DNA from 4 places in the Arthrobacter pascens genome. Region 2 is predicted to be linked to each of the others. Evidence: riboswitches for the same ligand, from Rfam matches in the RefSeq annotation. Region 2 holds a riboswitch; each other region holds the start of a gene.
What was found. Region 2 has a riboswitch for thiamine pyrophosphate ahead of thiC (phosphomethylpyrimidine synthase ThiC). Riboswitches for the same ligand answer to the same signal wherever they lie in the genome.

Region 1 (2,195 bases), 110 kb from region 2:
CAGGCTGCCGTCTGTCAGGTCCCGGATGAACTGCAGGCTGTAGATGGCCTCCAGGTCCGGCTGCGCCTCAGCCCAGAGGATGTCGGCAAAGCCTAAGGCGGACGCCGGGGGCTGGAGGTGGTGGAAATGGTGGATGGGACCGTTGCCCCTGCCTACTCCCAGCAAGGCAGAGTTCTGCAGGGCAGCGGTCAGCCATGGCTTCACCTGTCGCAGGGACGCCTCCCAGTCGCCCAGCCGGGCCTGTGCCGTTGCCATCGCCGAGGAGAGCGAGCAGCCGGTGCCGTGGCTGTTGCGGGTGGGAACACGTTCCCCCTGCAGGACCACCACTTCCTCGGAGAGCAGTCCCCCGGTATTGACCAGCGCATCCGGGCAGGAGCCGCCGTCGAGATGGCCGCCCTTCACCAGAATGGTGGCACCGGTGACGGATGCCAGCCGGCGGCCCTGCTCCAGGGCAGCCGGCCAGCTGTCCGCCTCCTGTTCATCCATGAGCATGGCGAGTTCGGCCAGGTTGGGCGTGATCAGGTCCGCCAGCGGCAGAAGTCCGCGCAGGGCCGCCTCGGCCGATTCCTGCAGGAGCCTATCCCCGCTGGTTGCCACCATCACCGGGTCAAGGACGACGACGGCGGGCCGGACTTTTTCCAGCCAGCTGCGGACGGCAGCAATCACCTCGGCGTCGCCCAGCATGCCGATCTTTACGGCATCGATGCTGATGTCGTCGCTGAGGGCGTCCAGCTGCTGGGCCAGGAAAGCTGCCGGCGGGACGTGGACCGCCCAGACACCTTGGGTGTTTTGGACGGTGAGGGCCGTGATGGCGGCCATTCCGTAGCCGCCGTGCGCCGCGATGCTTTTCAGGTCAGCCTGGATGCCGGCACCGCCGGACGGGTCCGATCCGGCGATGGACAGCACGCGGGGAACCGGCCGCCGGGTGGCGGATGGGGACGCAGCCGGCTCTGAAAGGGCCCGGTCTGCAGCGGCCGATGTTCCGACTGCTGAAGCCCGGGCGGGTGCGGCATTGGGAGCATCAGGGGCAGCAGCTGTTGGGGGCAGGACTGATGTTGAAGGCAAAAAAGACGTCCCTTCGCCGGTGCTAGCCGGACAGGTTCAACGGGTGTGGATCTCAGCCGGCTCTCTGCGCGGCACCCCGTGTCAGTCCCCCAGCCTAGCGCTGTGTTAACGCCGGATGCCCGGACGGGGCCTGTATGTTACAGGGCCCGCCCGGGCATCATGGCCTACACGTGTACTGCTCCTCAGAGCTCGGAGGCCGGAACCCCTACTCCGAGGATGATGGGGGCGTCCGCTGCAGCCCGCTTCGTCGCCTCCGGCTCGGGGGCTTTGGCCGCATGTGAATGCCCGGTGGACGCCGCATGGGTCGCCTCGTGGTGTTCCACTGATGTGGCGTTGGCTGCCCCCTGCGCACGGCTGGCGCTCCGGTTCCGCCGGGGACGACGGGTCGCGGACTGCCCTGCCGTGTGATCGGAGTAGTCCTTTTCCTCGACGGCAGGTTGCTGAGGGGCAGGACGTTCCGCCTGGGGACGCTCGGCCTCGGAAGGCTCGGCCTGGGAAGGTGCAGGCGCCGGGGCCGGCTCGCCCAGGTGGGCAAACGCCTCGGCCAGGCGGTCCAGAGTCAGCGCTGGTTGCTGCGGCTGGTCCCCCGCGTGCTCCACGAACGGCAGCACAACCTGTTCTCCGCCGAAGGTCAGCACGGTGGCGGGGCGGCCGGATGCGTCAGCATCGTGCCGTCCCGTTGCCGGCGAAGGTGATGCCTGCGGCGCAGGTGCCTGCGGCGCACGTTCCTGCGGTGCACGCTCCTGCGGTGCACGTTCCTGAGTTACACGTTCCTGGCTTACAGGTGCCTGCGTGCCCGCGGAAGCGTGCGCGACCTCATCGTCATGAAGGTGGGCGGCGTGTGCTGCTGCCGCAATGTTGGCAAGGGCAACCCTGGTGGCCTCAGCCTTGGCGTGGCGCTCGGCGTCGCTGGGGTCCGGGTGGACCGTGTGGATCTGCACCGGCGCGGCCTGGGCGACATCCAGCGGCTGTCCTCCCCTGCCGCGGCGGCGCTTGCGGTCGGTGCGGCCTCCGGGCTGGCTCTCGATCCGCTGGCTGTCGGCCCGCTGGTTGTCCTGGCGGTTATCCGGACGGCTGTCGAAGCGCTGGCTGTCCGAGCGCTGGACGTGGTGCTCCGCGGCCACGATATT
Region 2 (2,195 bases):
AAGGATCTCATCCGCGATCCTGCCGTGCCCGATCACGCTTCCGGCGTCGGTGCCTGCGTAAATGCGGACCCCGGATTCAAAGGCTTCCAGCACGCGCTCCTCCCGTCGTTCCCAGAGCGAACGCATATGGGAGGCGTAGCGGGGAAACTTCGGTTCAGCCTGGCGGGCAATGTCCGGGAAGGTGGCGATGTTGATGAGTGTGGGGACAATCGGGACGTCCTGTTCCACGAGCCGGGGAACGTGCCGGGGAAGCAGCCCTGTTGCGTGCTCAATGCAGTCGATATCAGCATCCAGCATCTGGTCCAGGGTTTCCCCGGCGAAGCAGTGGGCTGTCACCCGCGCCCCTTCGTCGTGTGCCGCCTGCACGGCTTCCTTCACGACGGCGGCTGGAAAGGACGGCGCCAGGTCGCCGATGTCCCGGTCGATCCAGTCCCCCACGAGCTTGACCCAGCCGTCGCCGGCCCGCGCCTGTTTCCGGACGGCCTCAACCAGCCCGTCCGGTTCCACTTCAATGGCAAAGTTCTTCAGATAGCGGCGCGTGCGGGCGATGTGCCTGCCTGCGCGGATGATCCTTGGCATTCCGGGACGCTGCTGCAGCCAGCGGGTGTCACTCGCCGCGCCGGCGTCCCGGACCAGGAGTGTTCCGGCGTTGAGGTCGGTGCGGGCCTGCTCTTCGGCTACCTCATCGGCCACCTCGCCGAGCGGCCCCAGGCCGATGTGGCAATGGGCATCCGCAAAGCCCGGGAGCACCCAGCCGGACAGGATCCTGTCCGGAGTGGCCTCGGGACGGTGGAAGGTCAGCCGGCCGTCCACCGACCACATTCCGTGGCGTTCCCGGTCCGGCCCGGCAAGGACTGTTCCGCTGAATTCGATGATTTCACCCATCGGGCCAGCCTAATCCGGGTTTCGGCCGCCCCTTGTGGAGGTCACTTTCCCGTCGGTGCCGTGATAGCTTCGTCTTGACCACACGGGTGCCCTTGCAGGGGCTGAGATCGGGCTGACGCAGCCTGCGACCGTTGAACCTGTCCGGGTAATGCCGGCGAAGGAAGTGAGTATTCCGTGAATACGCAAGAAAAACAGCTGATCCCTGCCCAAAATGAAACCCGCCCCGCTGAATCGGGTCCTGCCGAGACGCAGTCGCTGAAGTCCCATTCGCTGGCCTTCATCAGCGATGAAGCGGCGGGAATCAGGGTCCCGGTAACGGAAATCGCCCTGGAGCCCTCGCCGAACGGCCTGGCGAACGCTCCTTTCCAGGTGTACCGGACAGCAGGCCCCGGAAGCGATCCGGTAGTCGGCCTCAGCCCGTTCCGTTCTGAATGGATTGAAACGCGCGGGGATACGGAGCCGTACGGCGGCCGGGAGCGGAACCTGCTCGACGACGGCCGGTCTGCAGTCCGTCGCGGCGCAGCGTCCGCGGAGTGGAAGGGGGCACAGCCGGTGCCCCGCCGCGCCGTTGAGGGCCGGACCGTGACGCAGATGCACTACGCCCGGCAGGGCATGGTCACTCCGGAGATGAAGTTCGTTGCCCTCCGTGAAAACTGCGATGTGGAGCTGGTCCGCAGCGAAGTCGCGGCGGGCCGGGCCATCATCCCCAACAACATCAACCATCCTGAGTCCGAGCCGATGATCATCGGCAAGGCCTTCCTGGTGAAGATCAACGCGAACATCGGCAACTCCGCCGTCACCAGTTCCATCGCCGAGGAAGTCGACAAGCTGCAGTGGGCCACGCAATGGGGGGCCGACACGGTGATGGACCTTTCCACCGGCGATGACATCCACACCACCCGGGAATGGATCATCCGCAACTCCCCTGTGCCGATCGGCACGGTTCCCATCTACCAGGCGCTGGAGAAGGTCAACGGCGAGGCAAACAGGCTCACGTGGGAGATCTTCCGGGACACAGTCATTGAGCAGTGCGAGCAAGGAGTGGACTACATGACAATCCACGCCGGGGTGCTGCTGCGGTACGTTCCGCTGACAGCCAACCGCGTGACTGGCATCGTGTCCCGCGGCGGCTCCATCATGGCCGGCTGGTGCCTCGCCCACCACCAGGAAAACTTCCTCTACACCCACTTTGACGAGCTCTGTGAAATCTTCGGCAAGTACGATGTCGCGTTCTCACTGGGTGACGGGCTGCGGCCCGGAGCCACGGCGGATGCCAACGATGCTGCGCAGTTCGCCGAGTTGGACACCCT
Region 3 (2,195 bases), 400 kb from region 2:
GCGACGGCGGGTACCAGCGCCTGGGCATCGCGCAGCAGCTGGTAGACCCCGCCAGCGGAGACGGCGCCGTCGCCCGTGACGGACAGTGCGTCTTCACGCTGGCTTGCTCCGATGACCACCGAGCCATCCTGCCGGGGAACGATGTACACGGGAACACCGTGGACCAGCCCGCGGACGGTGGAGGTAACCAGCGGGCGCAGATGCTGCGGAACGGCGAGGCGGAGGATGTCCCCATGGACAGGGCGCAGCGGCAGCCGGAGCCCTTCCGGCAGGCCCTCCAGGGATGAAGCCTGCAGCCCGTTGGCCACCACAGTCTCGCGGGCCAGGACCGTCCCGCCTTGAGCGAGCCTCACGCCGCTGACCCGCCCGTCCTGCCAGAGGAGGGACGTAGCCCGGTCCTCGACAGCGAAGCCATCCCGGGCTCCTTCGACGTCGGTTCCGGATCCGGGCTCATGCGAAGCGAGCACCTGCCGGAGGCACGCCACCAGCTTCCGCGGATCCACCTGGTGGTCGGCGGGGATGTCCAGTGCGCAGGATATCGCGGGGCTGAGCAGGCCCTCCCTGGCCCTGGCCTCACGAACCGTGAGCGGTTCCACTGTCAGTCCGTTGGCCTGCTGGACGGTCCGCAGGTCCATGAGCACCCTGCGGTCAGCGGCGTCGGCCGCCACCGCGATAGTGGACGTGGAGAGGTAGCCTGTGTCCAGCCCCGATGCGTCAGCAAGGTCTGAGGCGAAGGCCGGCCACAGGCCGGAGGATTCAAGCATGAGCTCCAGGAGGTCCTGCTCCTGGTAGTGGAGCTCGCTGACCGGCGCAAGCATGCCGGCGGCCGCCCAGCTCGCACCGGAACCTGGCGCGTTGTCGATGAGGACCACCGAACGTCCTGAACGCCTCGCTTCCCAGGCGATGCCATGGCCGATGACTCCGCCGCCGATCACCGCCACGTCCGCTTTTAGCAGCCCTGAAATGCGGGGAGACGAAGCAGAATCCGGTGAGGGACTCCGGGATGGGGGCAAGACGTGTTTCCTTCCCTACGCCGGTACTAGCCGGATCAGGTCAAGCGGTCGGCTCTGACGCCCTCTCAGCCCGGTGCTTTGTGACAGCCGCCGCGGCTCCCGCAGTACCAGCCCAGTTTAGAGGAACTAGGGTGGTTTGCATGAACCCAGCCCTTTCTGACCACGCGGCCGTCTCCACCAGCTCCGACGCGGCCGGCAGTGAAGACGGCGGCCGCGGCCTCGGCAGTGCGCGCCTCTACCTCTGCACCGACGCACGGCGCGAGCGCGGCGACTTTGCTGAGTTTGTCGACTCTGCGTTTGCCGGCGGTGTGGACATCATCCAGCTCAGGGACAAGGCCATCGAAGCGGCCGAGGAGCTCGAACTCCTCGCGGTCCTGAAAGAGGCAGCCCAGCGCCACGGGCGCCTGTGGGCGGTGAATGACCGGGCAGATATCGCTGTCCTGTCGGGGGCACCCGTGTTCCATATCGGTCAGAGGGATCTCCCGCTGCCGGCGGCCAGGACCCTTCTGAACGGGAACGCGGAAATCGGCCTGTCCACTCACAGTACGGAACAGATCGACGCCGCCATCGGGGCATCTGCCGCAATGCTGGCCGCCCCGGCGGGACTGGACTATTTCTGCGTCGGTCCTGTCTGGGCCACCCCAACAAAACCAGGCCGGGCCGCCGTCGGACTTGACCTTGTCAGGTACGCCGCCGGAACGGTAACCAAAGCGGAATCCTCTCCCGGCGGTGCACCCGTGCCCTGGTTCGCCATCGGCGGCATTGACCTGGGCAACGTGGAGCAGGTGGTGGAAGCCGGAGCCAGCCGGGTGGTGGTGGTCCGCGCCATCACCGAGGCGCCGGATCCGGCAGAAGCGGCCTCAGCGCTGCTTGCCGCGCTTGACGCCGGGATGTCCTAAAGCCTTGGTGCCCTCCCTCGAACGGCCGCCGGGGCGATAGCGTGCACTAACTGTGGAAATCGGGCTAACCTGATTTTCGTGTCACATCATCGGCTGGCCCCTAACGTCCACGAGCACACCAACGCGCTCGAGGAGGCGCTGGGCGCGCTGAGAACGGAACTGGAACTGCCGGGACCGTACCCCGACGAGGCGGTGCGCGACGCTGAGGCGGCCGTGGCTTCACACCGGATGCCGGCCTCCGACCTGACTGACGTAGAGTTCCTCACCATTGATCCCGAATCGT
Region 4 (2,195 bases), 1.5 Mb from region 2:
CATCCCGGACTTCCAGGACGCCGGCCGGGTCCAGGTTGGCGGTGGGCTCATCGAGCAGGATCAGCCCGGGACGCATCGCCAGGATGCCGGCAAGCGCGAGGCGCTGCTTCTGCCCGCCTGAAAGGGCCGACGTCGGATGGTCCAGAGCGAACCCGCCGGCAGTTTGAACGCCGGAACCCTCCCCGGGGTTGCCTTGCCCGCCCGGACTTTGCCCGACGGGACTTTGCCCGACAGCGCGGCGCAACCCGACGTCGTCGAGCGCCTCGCGGACACGCCTCCAGATCTCATCCCGGGGCACCGCCAGGTTTTCGGCACCAAACGCGACATCGTCACCGAGCCGTGAGAGCACCACCTGCGTTTCGGGGTCCTGCTGCATGAGGCCGGCCCGTCCGCGCTGTTCGCGCGGAGCCAGGCCGTCGATCAGCAGCGAACCCGACTCGTCGGCGTCGTCCCCTTCGTCCCCCAGCACCCCCGCCAGGGCGTGCAGCAGGGTGGACTTTCCCGCGCCGGAGGGACCCAGAAGCAGTACGCGCTCACCGGGGCCGATCTCGAGGTCGAGTCCCCGGAGGGCGGGCGTGGACCGGCCGGCGTGCCGCCAGCCCCAGCCCCGGGCGGAAACCGCGGCCGGTCGCGCCGCCCTTGAAGCGCCTGCGTGGGCAGCTGACATCAGTTGAAGACGGGCTCTGATGCTGCCTTGCGGGAGGCGAAGGAGCTCAGTACTCCGGTCCTGGCCAGGCCGCGGGTGGCGATCCAGGGCAGGGCACCGGCAATGATGGCGCCGGAGATTGTGCAGAAGATGATGTAGGTGAGCTTGTCGCCTGCTTCATAGGCGATGTTCCAGCCCCAGGGCAGGAAGGAATCGTTGATTCCGCAGAAGAGTCCGGCGCCGGCGCCGGCCAGCAGCGCAGCCGTCAGGTTGTACTTCTGGTACAGGAAGGACTTGAACTTGAAGTTGCCGTAGACCAGCAGGAAGAACACCAGCTCCGCGCCAAGGCCCTGCAGGACTCCGGAGATGAGCACGGTGGCGCCGTACTGCGAGCCCATGATGAGCTCGCCGGTGGCGGCCACGGTTTCGCAGAAGAGCGCCGCACCCGGCTTGCGGACGATGAGCATCCCGAGCACCGCGGGGATCATCCAGCCGCCGGCGATCAGGCCGGTCAGTGGCGGGTAAACGGCGTTCATGGGCGCTGAGACGATCCCGGCGCCCTGGGACCAGGCCCAGAAGATCACGCCCCCGGCGATGGCGATGAGCGCCGCCACCACGATGTCCACGACGCGCCAGGTATTGCCGGTCTTTTTGATTGCTGCTGTTGTCATGTGGTCCTCCTGAGGATCAGGAGGGGAAAGTGCACCCCGGCCGTCGGCGTTCGCCGCCTTTGCCGGACACTTCGAGAACTCGACTCCCTTGCGCCGGTACTAGCCGGATCAGGTTCGAGGGTCTGCGGCTGTCCGCACTCTCAGCGCCCACCTGCGGTTCCTGGCAATGCCAGGTAATGCCCGACGGCGGCGCTCCCCTGTCGTAAATAAATCTGCCCTTGTGGGCGTGGTCTAGTTTACACCGCGGGAGCGGTAGATTGTGGGCCATGACTGCCGAATCCTCCCCCGTGACAGTGTTCGATCCCGATTCCCGCGCAAGCCAGCCCGAAGGGCTGCTCAAGGCCCTGATCGGGCGGGTTGAAGCCGAGATCGGAGAGCTGCAGTTCCCCCATTTCACCAAGGACGACTCCCTCAACCTGGGGCTGCTTCTGGTGGAGCTGGGCAAGAGCCGCCGCCTGCCCATCGCGATCGACATCACCAAGGGCGAGCAGGTTCTGTTCCACGTGGCCCTCGACGGCGCCACACCGGACAACGAGCACTGGATCCGGGCGAAGCAGCGCACCGCGGCCCGGTATGAGGTTCCGTCGCTTCTGGTGGGTCTCCGCGGCCGGCTTCACGGCGGGCGGATAGAGGACCAGGGATGGTTCGACCAGTCCCGGTACGCTCCGCACGGCGGCTCCTTTCCGGTCTATGTGGCCGGGGCAGGCGCCGTGGCCACCGTGACCGTGTCCGGTTTGCCCCAGCAGCAGGACCACGACCTGGTGGTGGAAGCGTTGCGGGAAATCCTGCAATCCATGCGGGCCGGGTAGCCGGACGGGAGCCGCTGATCAGTTTCAGCTATTTGCCGCATGCGCCTGCGCTGGTACCGGGACCAACTG

Region 1: linked by a shared signal. The riboswitch ahead of thiD (bifunctional hydroxymethylpyrimidine kinase/phosphomethylpyrimidine kinase) and the one ahead of thiC (phosphomethylpyrimidine synthase ThiC) in region 2 are both predicted to bind thiamine pyrophosphate.
Region 3: linked by a shared signal. The riboswitch ahead of thiO (glycine oxidase ThiO) and the one ahead of thiC (phosphomethylpyrimidine synthase ThiC) in region 2 are both predicted to bind thiamine pyrophosphate.
Region 4: linked by a shared signal. The riboswitch ahead of QFZ40_RS00365 (ECF transporter S component) and the one ahead of thiC (phosphomethylpyrimidine synthase ThiC) in region 2 are both predicted to bind thiamine pyrophosphate.

What each region holds. Positions count from the first base shown of each region.
Region 1 covers NZ_JAUSXF010000001.1:1,719,917-1,722,111, reverse strand. Annotated here, with positions in the region: gene thiD (bifunctional hydroxymethylpyrimidine kinase/phosphomethylpyrimidine kinase) at 1-906, opposite strand, end outside; TPP riboswitch at 1,057-1,154, opposite strand; gene QFZ40_RS07910 (Rne/Rng family ribonuclease) at 1,248-2,195, opposite strand, start outside.
Region 2 covers NZ_JAUSXF010000001.1:1,609,144-1,611,338, reverse strand. Annotated here, with positions in the region: gene QFZ40_RS07400 (amidohydrolase family protein) at 1-885, opposite strand, end outside; TPP riboswitch at 958-1,065, shown strand; gene thiC (phosphomethylpyrimidine synthase ThiC) at 1,060-2,195, shown strand, end outside.
Region 3 covers NZ_JAUSXF010000001.1:1,212,325-1,214,519, reverse strand. Annotated here, with positions in the region: gene thiO (glycine oxidase ThiO) at 1-1,013, opposite strand, end outside; TPP riboswitch at 1,009-1,126, opposite strand; gene thiE (thiamine phosphate synthase) at 1,154-1,912, shown strand; gene QFZ40_RS05675 (RNB domain-containing ribonuclease) at 1,991-2,195, shown strand, end outside.
Region 4 covers NZ_JAUSXF010000001.1:82,485-84,679, reverse strand. Annotated here, with positions in the region: gene QFZ40_RS00370 (ABC transporter ATP-binding protein) at 1-667, opposite strand, end outside; gene QFZ40_RS00365 (ECF transporter S component) at 667-1,317, opposite strand; TPP riboswitch at 1,385-1,526, opposite strand; gene QFZ40_RS00360 (heme-degrading domain-containing protein) at 1,584-2,126, shown strand; gene QFZ40_RS00355 (ester cyclase) at 2,151-2,195, opposite strand, start outside.